2 regions of the Peribacillus sp. AS_2 genome follow, and region 2 is predicted to be linked to the other one. Evidence: riboswitches for the same ligand, from Rfam matches in the RefSeq annotation. Region 2 holds a riboswitch; the other holds the start of a gene.
What was found. Region 2 has a riboswitch for S-adenosylmethionine ahead of OTG27_RS22835 (YezD family protein). Riboswitches for the same ligand answer to the same signal wherever they lie in the genome.
Positions count from the first base shown of each region.

Region 1: another riboswitch for S-adenosylmethionine. It lies ahead of OTG27_RS20375 (Na+/H+ antiporter NhaC family protein); the one in region 2 lies ahead of OTG27_RS22835 (YezD family protein).

Region 1 covers NZ_JAPTGA010000012.1:147,456-153,349, reverse strand. The annotation lists gene OTG27_RS20385 (chromate transporter) at 1-211, shown strand, start outside; gene OTG27_RS20380 (chromate transporter) at 260-805, shown strand; gene OTG27_RS20375 (Na+/H+ antiporter NhaC family protein) at 952-2,268, opposite strand; SAM riboswitch class I at 2,459-2,566, opposite strand; gene OTG27_RS20370 (SOS response-associated peptidase) at 2,902-3,573, opposite strand; gene OTG27_RS20365 (hypothetical protein) at 3,633-3,788, opposite strand; gene hutG (formimidoylglutamase) at 4,110-5,066, opposite strand; gene ppsA (phosphoenolpyruvate synthase) at 5,505-5,894, opposite strand, start outside.
Region 2 covers NZ_JAPTGA010000017.1:19,674-25,567, reverse strand. The annotation lists gene pdxS (pyridoxal 5'-phosphate synthase lyase subunit PdxS) at 1-489, shown strand, start outside; gene pdxT (pyridoxal 5'-phosphate synthase glutaminase subunit PdxT) at 491-1,090, shown strand; gene OTG27_RS22850 (SDR family NAD(P)-dependent oxidoreductase) at 1,235-1,981, shown strand; gene OTG27_RS22845 (TetR/AcrR family transcriptional regulator) at 2,149-2,736, shown strand; gene ssuE (NADPH-dependent FMN reductase) at 2,924-3,457, shown strand; SAM riboswitch class I at 3,737-3,845, shown strand; gene OTG27_RS22835 (YezD family protein) at 4,002-4,145, shown strand; gene OTG27_RS22830 (phosphoadenylyl-sulfate reductase) at 4,315-5,031, shown strand; gene sat (sulfate adenylyltransferase) at 5,084-5,894, shown strand, end outside.

The DNA.
Region 1 (5,894 bases), on a different contig from region 2:
AGTTGTAGACAAATCAACTTTCTGTATTTTAATAGCAGGAATTCCCGTCCTCTTCTTTCTTCACCCTGTGATGGTTATATTAGCAGGAGCCCTAGCCGGTATTGTGACCATCTCCATTAAGAGAAAATTAGGTTACGATGTCAAGATGGACAAAAAAGATAGGAAAATAGAAGAAAATGATTTCGAACCTTTCATGGGTGCTGGCATATAGGTAACACAAAATAGGGACTAACTAATTTTTAAGAAAGCATGTGATGGAATGATGGAATTGTGGGAGTTGTTTAGCACCTTCTTTATTATCGGCTTTGTATCTTTCGGAGGCGGATACGCCATGATTCCCGTAATAGAATCGGAAGTCTCACAGCATGGATGGATGACAACGCAGGAATTCACCGATATAATCGCCATTTCCGGGATGTCCCCAGGACCTGTCACCGCCAATAGTGCCATTCTCGTTGGCTATTCGACTGCTGGGTTAGCAGGAGCCATATCATCTGCTCTAGGAATCTTGCTTCCTGCCATTATATTCGTAACCGTTATAGCCACATTTTTCAGCAAATTGAATCATTATCCTGTGGTTCAATCCATGTTTTATGGATTAAGACCGATTGTCACTAGTTTGATCATCTTTGCAGCGATCAGTTTAGCACTTTCCAATCATATGATAGCCGTGAACTTTTCATGGCATACGATAAGCTTATTACTCGTATTTGGTTTATCGTTATTTGCCCTAATGAAATTACGCTGGCATCCAGCCTATGTAATTATTCTTTCCGGTTTAGTTGGTGTTGTCCTCTATTCATGACAGGTGTCGCACACACTACCATCACTAATTTGGACCGGAATTAAGCAGAAAAATTGAAAAATGATTGAAACTATATAAATGTATTTACCATACAGAAAACACCCTGAATCCAATGATTCAGGGTGTTTTATTATTATATTCTCTTTTTAAGAGGTACGTTTCTTCATTTCATCATTTCCCGGCTGAAACCGTGGAAAACCAATCAGGATGGCAATGACGCCACAAATTCCAATCAGGATTGGGTAATATGAATATGGCAAGATGCTTATCGGTGAAATCTTTGCTACCCCTGCTGCAACAAGCAGTTGTGCTCCATATGGGATCAACCCTTGGATACAACATGCAAAAATGTCAAGGACGCTCGCCGATTTCCGCGGATCAATCCCATATTTTTCAGCAATATTTTTGGCAAGTGGCCCGGCAATGATAATCGAAATCGTGTTATTTGCCGTTGAAAGATTTGTCAAACCAACAAGCCCCGCAATGCTGAATTCCGCCCCTTTTTTCGATTTGCTATTTCGTGTCACAAGGTGGAGTAGAAAATCGATACCACCATTATGTTTGATTACAGCTACCATACCTGCAATTAAAATGGCAAGGAAGGAGATTTCATACATTCCCGCCATTCCTTCTCCAACTTTTTGAATGACACCCAACGGTTGATAACTACCATCTGCCAAGCCGATGATTCCTGCAAATACGATTCCGATGGAAAGGACCAAGAACACATTGACTCCTGCCAATGCAGTGACCAATACGCAAAGATACGGAAGAATCTTCACCCAATCATAAGACTGTTGGGAAATGTCAGCTTGTTCACCCATCGTTAAAATTCCTAGGATGGCACATGTGATGATGGCTGCAGGTAAAACGATGAAAAAATTCACTTTAAACTTATCCTTCATTTTCGTTCCCTGAGTTCGAACAGCAGCGATTGTCGTATCTGAAATGAATGAAAGGTTATCCCCAAACATCGCACCACCAATAACGGCTGCCATTGAAAGGGCAAGTGAAATATCAGTTTGTTCACTAATTCCAACCCCGATAGGTGCCAGGGCAACAATCGTTCCCATGCTTGTCCCCATGGATAGTGAAATGAAACAAGCGATGATGAAAATCCCTACCATTAATAGATTTTGGGGAAAAACAGCTAAGGCAAGATTGACTGTTGATTCAACTGCCCCCATACCATTGGCAACTTCAGAAAAAGCGCCTGCTAAAAGGAAAATGATTACCATTAACATAATATTGGCGTCACCGGCACCTTTACAGAAGATATCAACCTTTTCATTGAATGTCTCTTTCCGATTCATCGCCAATGCAGCTGCCGATGCAATGGAAATCGCTACAATCACCGGAAATGAATAAAAATCTTTAGTGATGATTCCGGATCCAATAAATAAAATTAAAAATACGACAAATGGGATCAATGCCCATGGATTCCCTTTATTGTTTGCACTCATGATGTACACCTCTTTTTATTTTTCCCGCGACATGTGTCACAGCTCTTATTCTATTAACAGTTTTCGCAAATAACTCCAATTTGAACCTACCTGATTTTTCAGTCATGGAGCTGTAGCAAAAAACTGGCATAAAAAAAGACCCCTTCTATTTAATAACAAGAAGAGGTCTTTTAATTTATAAAAAACACCCTCCTTATCTTTCAGGCGAAAATCAACCTGCTGGATTTGGCACAGCACTCCATTTAAGTCCGCTGCCGAGACATCTTCGGGCCAGTCCCTCCGTCTCTCTTGATAAGAAGATTACATTATATAATTATTTAAAAATTACGATGCCTGCCAGAAAAGTACCACGCTGGAAACTTGCCTGAGTTCGTGACATCGAAAGTCGTTTTGAAAAGCAAATATAACAGTACAGCATTTTGTCTATTTTCGCAAGGGTTAATTTTTAAAGTGTTTCACATGCACTCCTTACTGTTTATAAAGAGATCTAAGTTGATTGGAGCGGGTGTGCGAGGCTCCTGGGGGAAAAGCGAGTGCCTGGAGGCAACGTTCAAATTGTAAAAACCATAAAAAAAATGCAGACAAACTCGATCTTCATCGAGTTGTCTACATTCTGAGAGGTCTAATGACTTCTCAGCAAATTTGTTGGATTAGGTTAGGTGAATTATTTTTAGTCGAGTTCACATCAGTCGATACTTCAAATGCTTCCATCTGTTCCGAATCGAATGATTTTAAATACTTTTGCAGATATGCAGGATCATTAATGGAAGGATTCAACCAATCTTTTTCATCTTCTGGTTTTAGGATGACAGGCATGCGGTCATGAATGCTGGTCATTAGCTCATTTGGCACAGTTGTTATAACGGAGCACGAATAGATGCTGATGCCTTCAGGAGATTTCCAGGATTCCCAGAGGCCGGCCATTCCAAATGGAGCATGATTCTTCAGTTTTATACGCATCGGTATTTTTCTTTCTGGTGTCTTCTTCCATTCATAAAAAGAGTCAGCGATTATCATGCATCTCTTCTTCCTATACGCATTCCTGAAGCTTGCTTTCTCAGCAATGGTTTCCGCTCTGGCATTGATCATTTTGTAGCCCGCTTTTTCGTCTTTTGCCCAGAAAGGAATGAGTCCCCACCGAAGAAATCCAAGCCGGTTCCTTACCCCGTCATTAATGACGGAGAGCACGGATTGGGAGGGAGCAATATTGTAGCTGAATTGGTATTCCTCATCAAATGACCCTTGAATATCAAACCGTTCTTTTATTTCTTCTATGTCAGTGAAAAGAGTGAAACGTCCACACATAATATCGCCACCGTATTAAGATTTATTACAGTGTATCAAATGGAACGGGCAGTCACAAATCAGCGTTCTAAAATCCTGATATCAGTAAATGGTTGATTAAATAATTCGCTGGAAATCAAAAGGGTGCCAAGGACTTCTCTTTCATCTTCAGCTTTAATGATTTCCGACAAGATTAAGGTACTGCCATTCCTGACCGTTACTTTATATTCATTCATGGAATCCCTCCTCAAAAGGCTAGATGGTTGTTATTATAAACCAAAAACCCACAAGTATCAGTATTGAACTTAGCAGAGGCATGGAAATCCACATGCCTTTATACTTTAAATGGTTAGTTGAACGAAGCAATGCAAGGACCATGAATCCTTGTGAAGGAGGCGCAAAAAACTGTCCATGAATATTCATGGACAGTCTGGGGGCTTTAAAGGTTTTTCGCTTCAAAATTGGGAGATAACATTAAGGAAGGCCCCAACAGTCGATACGAAAAGAAACGCTCTTTCTGGGAAGACCGAATTGGATTTGCCGCCATCCCATGTCCATTATTTAAAATGCAGCAAAACCTCATTTATTAAATGCCCTGCCAATGTAACGGTCTTATTATTTTCGTCCAATGAAGGGTTCACTTCAGAGATATCAAATGAGAGGATCTTTTCATTCGATACGATATGCCTAATAATGGCACGGACCAATTTCGGATCCAGTCCAAACGGCGATGGTGCACTTACCCCAGGTGCGTAGGCTGAATCAATAACATCCGTACATAATGTAAGCATGATATAGTCATTTTCCTTAGCGAATTCATTTATCCTCCGCTTCGTTTCATCCATTTCGTATAATGACAAATCTTCTTCCAATATGTAGTTGACATTACTCTTCTCTGCAGTTTCAAACAGTGCCTTCGTATTCCCCTGCTTCTGAATTCCGACACATAAATAGCCACAACTTTGATCTTCGTCCAAAATCTGCTTAAACATCGTGCCAGATGAAGTTTCATTTTCATAAGGTCTCATATCAAAGTGAGCGTCAATATTAATAATCCCTAGTCTAGCTTTTGGTCCAATGGATTTCCTAATCCCAAGATAATGGCCATACAGGGTTTCGTGACCTCCCCCAAGTATGATAGGAATCGCTTTACTCTCCAAAATCCGGGCAACAGCTGATCCCAGTTGAGATTGGGCGGCTTCCATCTCTGTACTTTCACATATTACATCGCCAGCATCCACCAGCTCGGTTTGGGAAGGTAAATGACAAGGTAATTTTGCCAACGATTGCCTAATATGATCAGGACCCTCGGCAGCACCAACCCTGCCTTTATTCCTTTTGACGCCTTCATCACATTTAAAGCCAATCAGTCCAAAAGTTCGTGATGCATTGGAAGAGGTGGCTAATTCCGAAATGGGTGCCAAGCGCACTCTTTGGTGGTATCTGAAGCTGTCCAGGTCAGTTTGGGAATCAATTCTTCCATTCCAATATTTTAAAGTCGGGTGAGTATACATAATTTCTCCTTTATTTTAAAAATTCCGAAATATCTTTCTTAAAAATTATAATAGAGATAATGTATAATTACCAATACAAAAATTTAATATTTCTATAGAAGGTCAACGTACATTTATGATATTGACAGATATATCTGTTGGAGAATATCTCCTTGTATCCGTTTGACATTGCTGCTCAAGCCAGTAGATTTAGCAAGGGAGTATCGATTTTGCCTATAAATAAAATCCACAAAAAGCCCAATTTCTCGGTGTTGTAAGCGAGAAATTGGGCTTTGGCATCATATAAAAGCGACCTTTAACAGAAGGCCTATCAATTTTCAGTTACTGCCCCCTTATATGACCTAGTGACAGGGGGCTTTGCCAAAAAACCGCAAAGCATCATGATTTCAATGATTCTCCTAATTCGAATGTTCTTCTTTATGATAGAAATGTAAAGAATTATAGTATTTCTATATAACCTTCTGTTCCATTTACTCGAATACGTTGCCCATCTTTTATCAGCTTGGTGGCATTTACCACACCGACAACGGCAGGTAAGCCATATTCACGTGCGATGACTGCTCCATGGGTCATCAGCCCGCCAACTTCGGTGACGAGTCCTTTTATGGATACAAATAATGGTGTCCAGCTAGGATCGGTGAAGGTTGTAACCAGTATATCTCCATCTTCTAGATCTACATCTTCCATGTTTAGGATGACGCGTGCTCTGCCCTCTATAATTCCGGAAGAAACCGGTAGACCTACAATAGCATCGGCCATGAGATTGTCTCGTTTATACTCCCCTACAATGATTTCACCATCAGACGTGATAACACGTGGTGGAGTAAG
Region 2 (5,894 bases):
GGCGAAGCTGCGCGCCGTATTGGTGAAGGAGCATCCATGCTTCGTACAAAAGGAGAACCAGGAACAGGTAATATTGTGGAAGCAGTGCGCCATATGAGAAAGGTACAGTCACAGATTCGCAAAGTGAGCATCATGAGTGATGATGAATTAATGACAGAGGCAAAAAATCTTGGAGCCCCTTTTGAAATTTTAAGAGAAATCAAACGCACAGGTAAATTGCCTGTAGTTAACTTTGCAGCGGGCGGAATTGCCACTCCAGCAGATGCTGCATTGATGATGGAATTGGGAGCAGATGGCGTTTTCGTTGGGTCTGGTATTTTTAAATCTGAAACTCCAGAAAAATTCGCATCCGCAATCGTTCAAGCGACTACATATTTCACCGATTATGAATTGATTGGCAAGTTGTCAAAAGAATTGGGCAGTGCAATGAAGGGCATTGATATTTCCAAACTAGCTCCGGCAGAACGGATGCAGGAACGTGGATGGTAATATGATAACGATTGGTGTTTTGGGATTACAGGGAGCGGTTGAAGAACACTTGAACCAAATCAAAGCTGCCGGCGAACAAGCGATTATAGTAAAAAAACCGGAACAGTTGCGGGAAATCGATGGCTTGATCATTCCAGGCGGAGAAAGCACGACGATGAGGAAGCTAATGGATCGTTATGGATTTATGGAACCGATCAAAACTTTCTTCGAAGATAAAAAACCAATTTTCGGTACATGTGCTGGGATGGTATTGGCGGCAAATGAATTGACTGGCGATGAGGTGGCCTATCTCGGACTAATGGACATTTCTGTGAAAAGGAACGGATTTGGACGTCAACGGGAAAGTTTCGAGGCTGACCTATCCATCAAAGGAATGGAAGCCCCATATAAGGCAGTATTCATCCGGGCGCCATTTGCTGATGAAGTTGGAGAAGGTGTAGAAGTATTGGCTGTTTATGAAGAGAATGTAGTGGCTGCGAGACAAGACCATGTCCTCGTAAGTGCATTTCATCCAGAATTGACAGGTGATGATCGCTTCCTTCAACTTTTCATTGAAATGGTGAAGACATCCGTAAGTAAGGCCGAATTGAAAACCTGCTAAACAAATGAAGCTGTCCTATTAATAGGACAGCTTTACTTTTGAAAGCTCAAAACTCTATAAAAATACATATTGCTTGAATTTACTATTCTTTACTTTTATAATAAAAAGTAAGTATTTACTTACTTACTTGGAAGGGGAATGTATATGACAGCAAGAGTTGCAGTTATCACAGGGGGAGCAAGCGGTATAGGCCGAGCCACATGCCTGAAATTCGCAGCAAAAGGGGACAAGGTCGTTGTTGCGGATTTTAATGAAGAAATGGGTCGGGAAACCGTTGATCAGATAACAGCTAATGGTGGAGTGGCCATTTATGTTAAAACGGATGTTTCTAAGCAGGAAGATGTTGAATCGTTAATCAATAAAGCAGTGGAAACATACGGAAGGCTCGATATCATGTTTAATAATGCCGGCATTGGTGCGGGCGGTATGATCCTAGACCAAGATATGGAAGGTTACTACAAAACGATTGGGGTGAACCAGCACGGAGTGGCCTTTGGAATCATGGCAGCAGGACGGAAAATGAAGGAACTGGGTAACAAGGGAGTCATCATAAATACCGCTTCCGTGTTTGGCTACTTAGCTTCCCATGGGACTTTTGCCTATCAGGCGACTAAAGGCGCTGTAAGAATGATGACACAGACAGCAGCTTTGGAATTGGGTGCTCATGGGATACGCGTTGTGGGCATTGCGCCGGGCGGGGTCGACACTCCTATCATACAAGGTTATAAAGACATGGGAATCATCGATAAATTGAATGCAAGTCAAATGCGCGGTGAATTGATTAAGCCAGAAGCCATTGCAAATACCGTCTATCTATTATCGTTAGAGGAAGCGGATGCGATCAATGGAAGTGTAGTCATGGTCGATGATGGCTATGCATCTTTTAAGTGATTTTAAGAAAACATCGTCCCAACCAGATGATGTTTTCTATTTATGATATATGGGAATATTGAATTCTAATAGATCAAAGGTAATATTGACCGATTGATACCAGCGATATATCATGGGAAATAGATGGGTGAAACCGGTCTTATCTTTATAAAAGAAGGTTGATATTTTTGAAAAAAGGGCAGCAAACCAAAGAACGAATCATAAATGTAGCCCGGACTCTTTTTGCCACTAAAGGTTTTGACATGACAAGAACGAATGAAATTGCCTCTGCATGCAATGTTTCCGAAGCTACAATTTACAAATACTTTGACAGCAAAAAAGATTTGCTTTTGGCTACAATTACCCCTAATGAAAAAGAGGAATCTGAAGATGGGACTAGCCATCTATCCACGGATGATCTAGTGGAGAATCATGTTACTACCATGATAAAAAAAATTCTTGAAAATAAAGAACAGTTTTCGATATTATTTAGGGAAACACAATTCGATCAAGATATTTCAAAGCAATATGTAGATCAGATTTTCAAGCCAAATGCCAGGCATATTGAAATACAGAAGAGAATAGATAGCGGAGAGATACAATATATCTCTGATATTATTTTATTTAATGTAGGGATCATTTCTTTCACATTGGCTTTATCTACACATTATGAGATCCATCAACAAAAAAAGGAGCCATATTTTACTTCTGAACGAATTAAGAGCATTGCTCAACTTTTGGTATATGGTATTCATGGGAAACAAAATCATACATAATGAAACGGTCATATTTAAGGGCATGAGCATCAAGCCGTAAATATGACCGTTTCTTTTTTCATTCAGAGTAGATGTCCAGAGTGTAAGATTTGACTTATATTTTTCAGACAATTACGATAAATGTATACTTCACGAAATGCTTTAAGAAAATTATATCTGGAAATCTTGTAACATTGGAGGGTATCAAATGAGCGATATCGTAATTTTATCAGGAAGTCCGGCTATTCCATCAAGAACGGACATTTCACTAAAACATATTCAATCATTAGTCGAAAATGCAGGATTTACTACAGCTTATTTCTCGATTACGGATTTCTCAGCAGATGATTTATTCCAAGGGAAATATAATAGCGAGGATATCTCAAAGCTTTCAGAGAGAATTCAAGCAGCCAGAGGAGTCATTATAGGTTCACCGGTTTATAAGGCTTCTTATACAGGTGTATTGAAAGCATTGATTGATTTGCTGCCAGAAGGTGCTTTTAAGGGTAAGCCGGTGCTGCCAATCATGATTGGTGGAAGTAACAGGCATCTATTGGCGATTGACTATGCGCTTAAACCATTAATTTCAATATTAAAAGGCGAGCCGCTGCAGGGGATTTATTTTGTTGATAAAGAAATAGATAAACAGAATTCAGAAAATCCGATCAATGATTTGCATTTAATTGATCGCGTCCAGAGTCAGGTTCAAGAATTTGTAGAAGCGATACAGTTAAGAAATTAATGACTTCAATAAATTAATTCCTTTTATAAAAAGACTGGAACCTTAGAAATTTTTTTAGAATAACACGCGTCAATAATAGGCCTATTAATGAAAATAGACTCATTTTTTTGGAGACTTTATCTAAAAAAACGAGTCTATTTTCGTATTTATATGAACAAAAAATCATAAATTGAATAGTGTGTATAAAAATAACAGTTCATCCATAATATTAAACCAAGTTATTTTATAAGAAAACTCCATTGACAAGGATTAAATATATGTTAATATTTAAAATAATAAAACTTATCCAGAGCGACGGAGGGAATTGGCCCTTTGAAGTCCGGCAACCTGCATGATGGATGCAAGGTGCTAACTCCAACAAAATGTTGATCATTTTGGAAGATAAGGTAAAGATATTTACCTTGCGATCTTTCCATCATGGAAAGATTTTTGTTTTTTGTGAAAATTTTAGGCAGACCATAACAATGTAAGGTTGTATGGAATTATATAAATCAAAAAAATTTAAAATAAAATATTCGCGGGTTTTCTTAAAGGAGGAACTGGTTTGAATAAAGAGAATCAGCTTGAAGAAATTTTTGAACGACTTCAAGAAATGCTTAATTCAATGAAATATGGATCCATTACACTTATTGTCCAGGATGGTAAAATCATTCAAATGGAGAGAAATGAAAAACTAAGAATTAAATAAGGTATCTGCTGACTAGAAAAACTAGAGGCGGGTTTAACTGATATAAAGAGAGTATTGGTTAGATTCGTCTCTTTTTCCTAGATTCAAATAACCCGGGGAAGATTACAACGGGAATTGATCAACAGTTACTCTAACCTGATACAGCAAGTTTTTAGAGGGGGCTACAAAGTTGGCTGCATTAATAAACTATGAAAATTTCAATACAGGGGACTTCCCTGTATTTCCTGAAGACACTGAGACAAAAGGTGCTTTGGAAGTTCTGCAATGGGCGAATGACCATTATGGAGACAAACTGATTTATGCTTGCAGTTTTGGTATTGAAGGCATCGTGCTTACGGATTTATTGGCGAAGGTCAATCCTTCGGCAAAAATAGTTTTCCTTGATACAGATGTTCATTTTGAGGAAACTTACCAATTGATCGAGGAAGTGAAGAAGCGATATCCGAAGCTTTTGATCGAAATGAAGAAACCTGACTTGACGCTTGAGGAACAAGCGGCGGAATATGGCGATGAATTATGGCTTAGTGATTCCAATAAGTGCTGTAACATCCGTAAAATCGTTCCGCTTACAGATGTGCTTTCATCGGCAACAGCCTGGCTTTCGGGACTGCGGAGGGAGCAATCCGAAACAAGGGCTAAGACCGAGTATATCAATAAGGATAATAAGTTCAAATCAGTTAAAATATGCCCGCTCATACATTGGACATGGAAAGATGTTTGGCGTTATGCCCACAAAAATGGACTTCCATATAATGTCCTGCATGATAATGGATATCCGAGCATTGGATGTAAAACGTGTACTGCACCTGCCTTCAATGCAGATGATTTACGCTCAGGCCGTTGGCAAGGGGCTCAAAAAACGGAATGCGGATTGCATTTATCTTAAATAAATAGAAATTATAGGCTTAAATAAATAGAAACCATAGGGGGAAATTAGCATGACAATCAGTTTACCGCACGGAGGAACATTAATCGATCTTTGGGAACCAAAATATGATCTTAGTAAAATAACGAAGTCAATCGAAATCGATGAAATTGCTTTAAGCGATCTTGAATTGATAGGGACTGGTGCCTACAGCCCGATTAAAGGATTTTTTACAAAAAGTGATTATGAGACAGTGGTAAAGGATATGAGGCTTAGCAGCGGACATGTATGGAGCATCCCGATTACGCTGCCTTTGACCGAAGAAACTGCAGGAAACCTTACTATAGGTGAAGAAGTAACATTAACCCATGATGGTGAAACATACGGGGTTCTCTCCGTTTCTGATATTTACACTCCAGATAAGCAATTGGAAGCGACATTGGTATATCAAACAGATGATGAGAAGCATCCTGGAGTGAAAAATTTATATAACCGCGGGGATGTATATGTCGGCGGGGAAATAAAGTTGATCAAGAGAATAGAGCGTCCGCTATTTCAAGCTCATTATTTGGACCCAGTCGAGACAAGGAAGGCTTTCGCTGAAAAAGGATGGGAAACGGTTGTCGGTTTCCAAACGCGGAACCCTGTTCACCGTGCACATGAATATATTCAAAAGACAGCATTGGAAATCGTCGACGGCTTATTCTTAAATCCTCTCGTCGGTGCCACTAAATCAGATGACATTCCGGCAGATGTAAGAATGGAAAGCTATAAAGTGCTGCTTGACAAATATTATCCTAAGCATCGCGTCTCCCTTGCAGTTTTCCCTGCTGCCATGCGTTATGCAGGACCTAGAGAAGCCATTTTCCATGCGATGGTCCGTA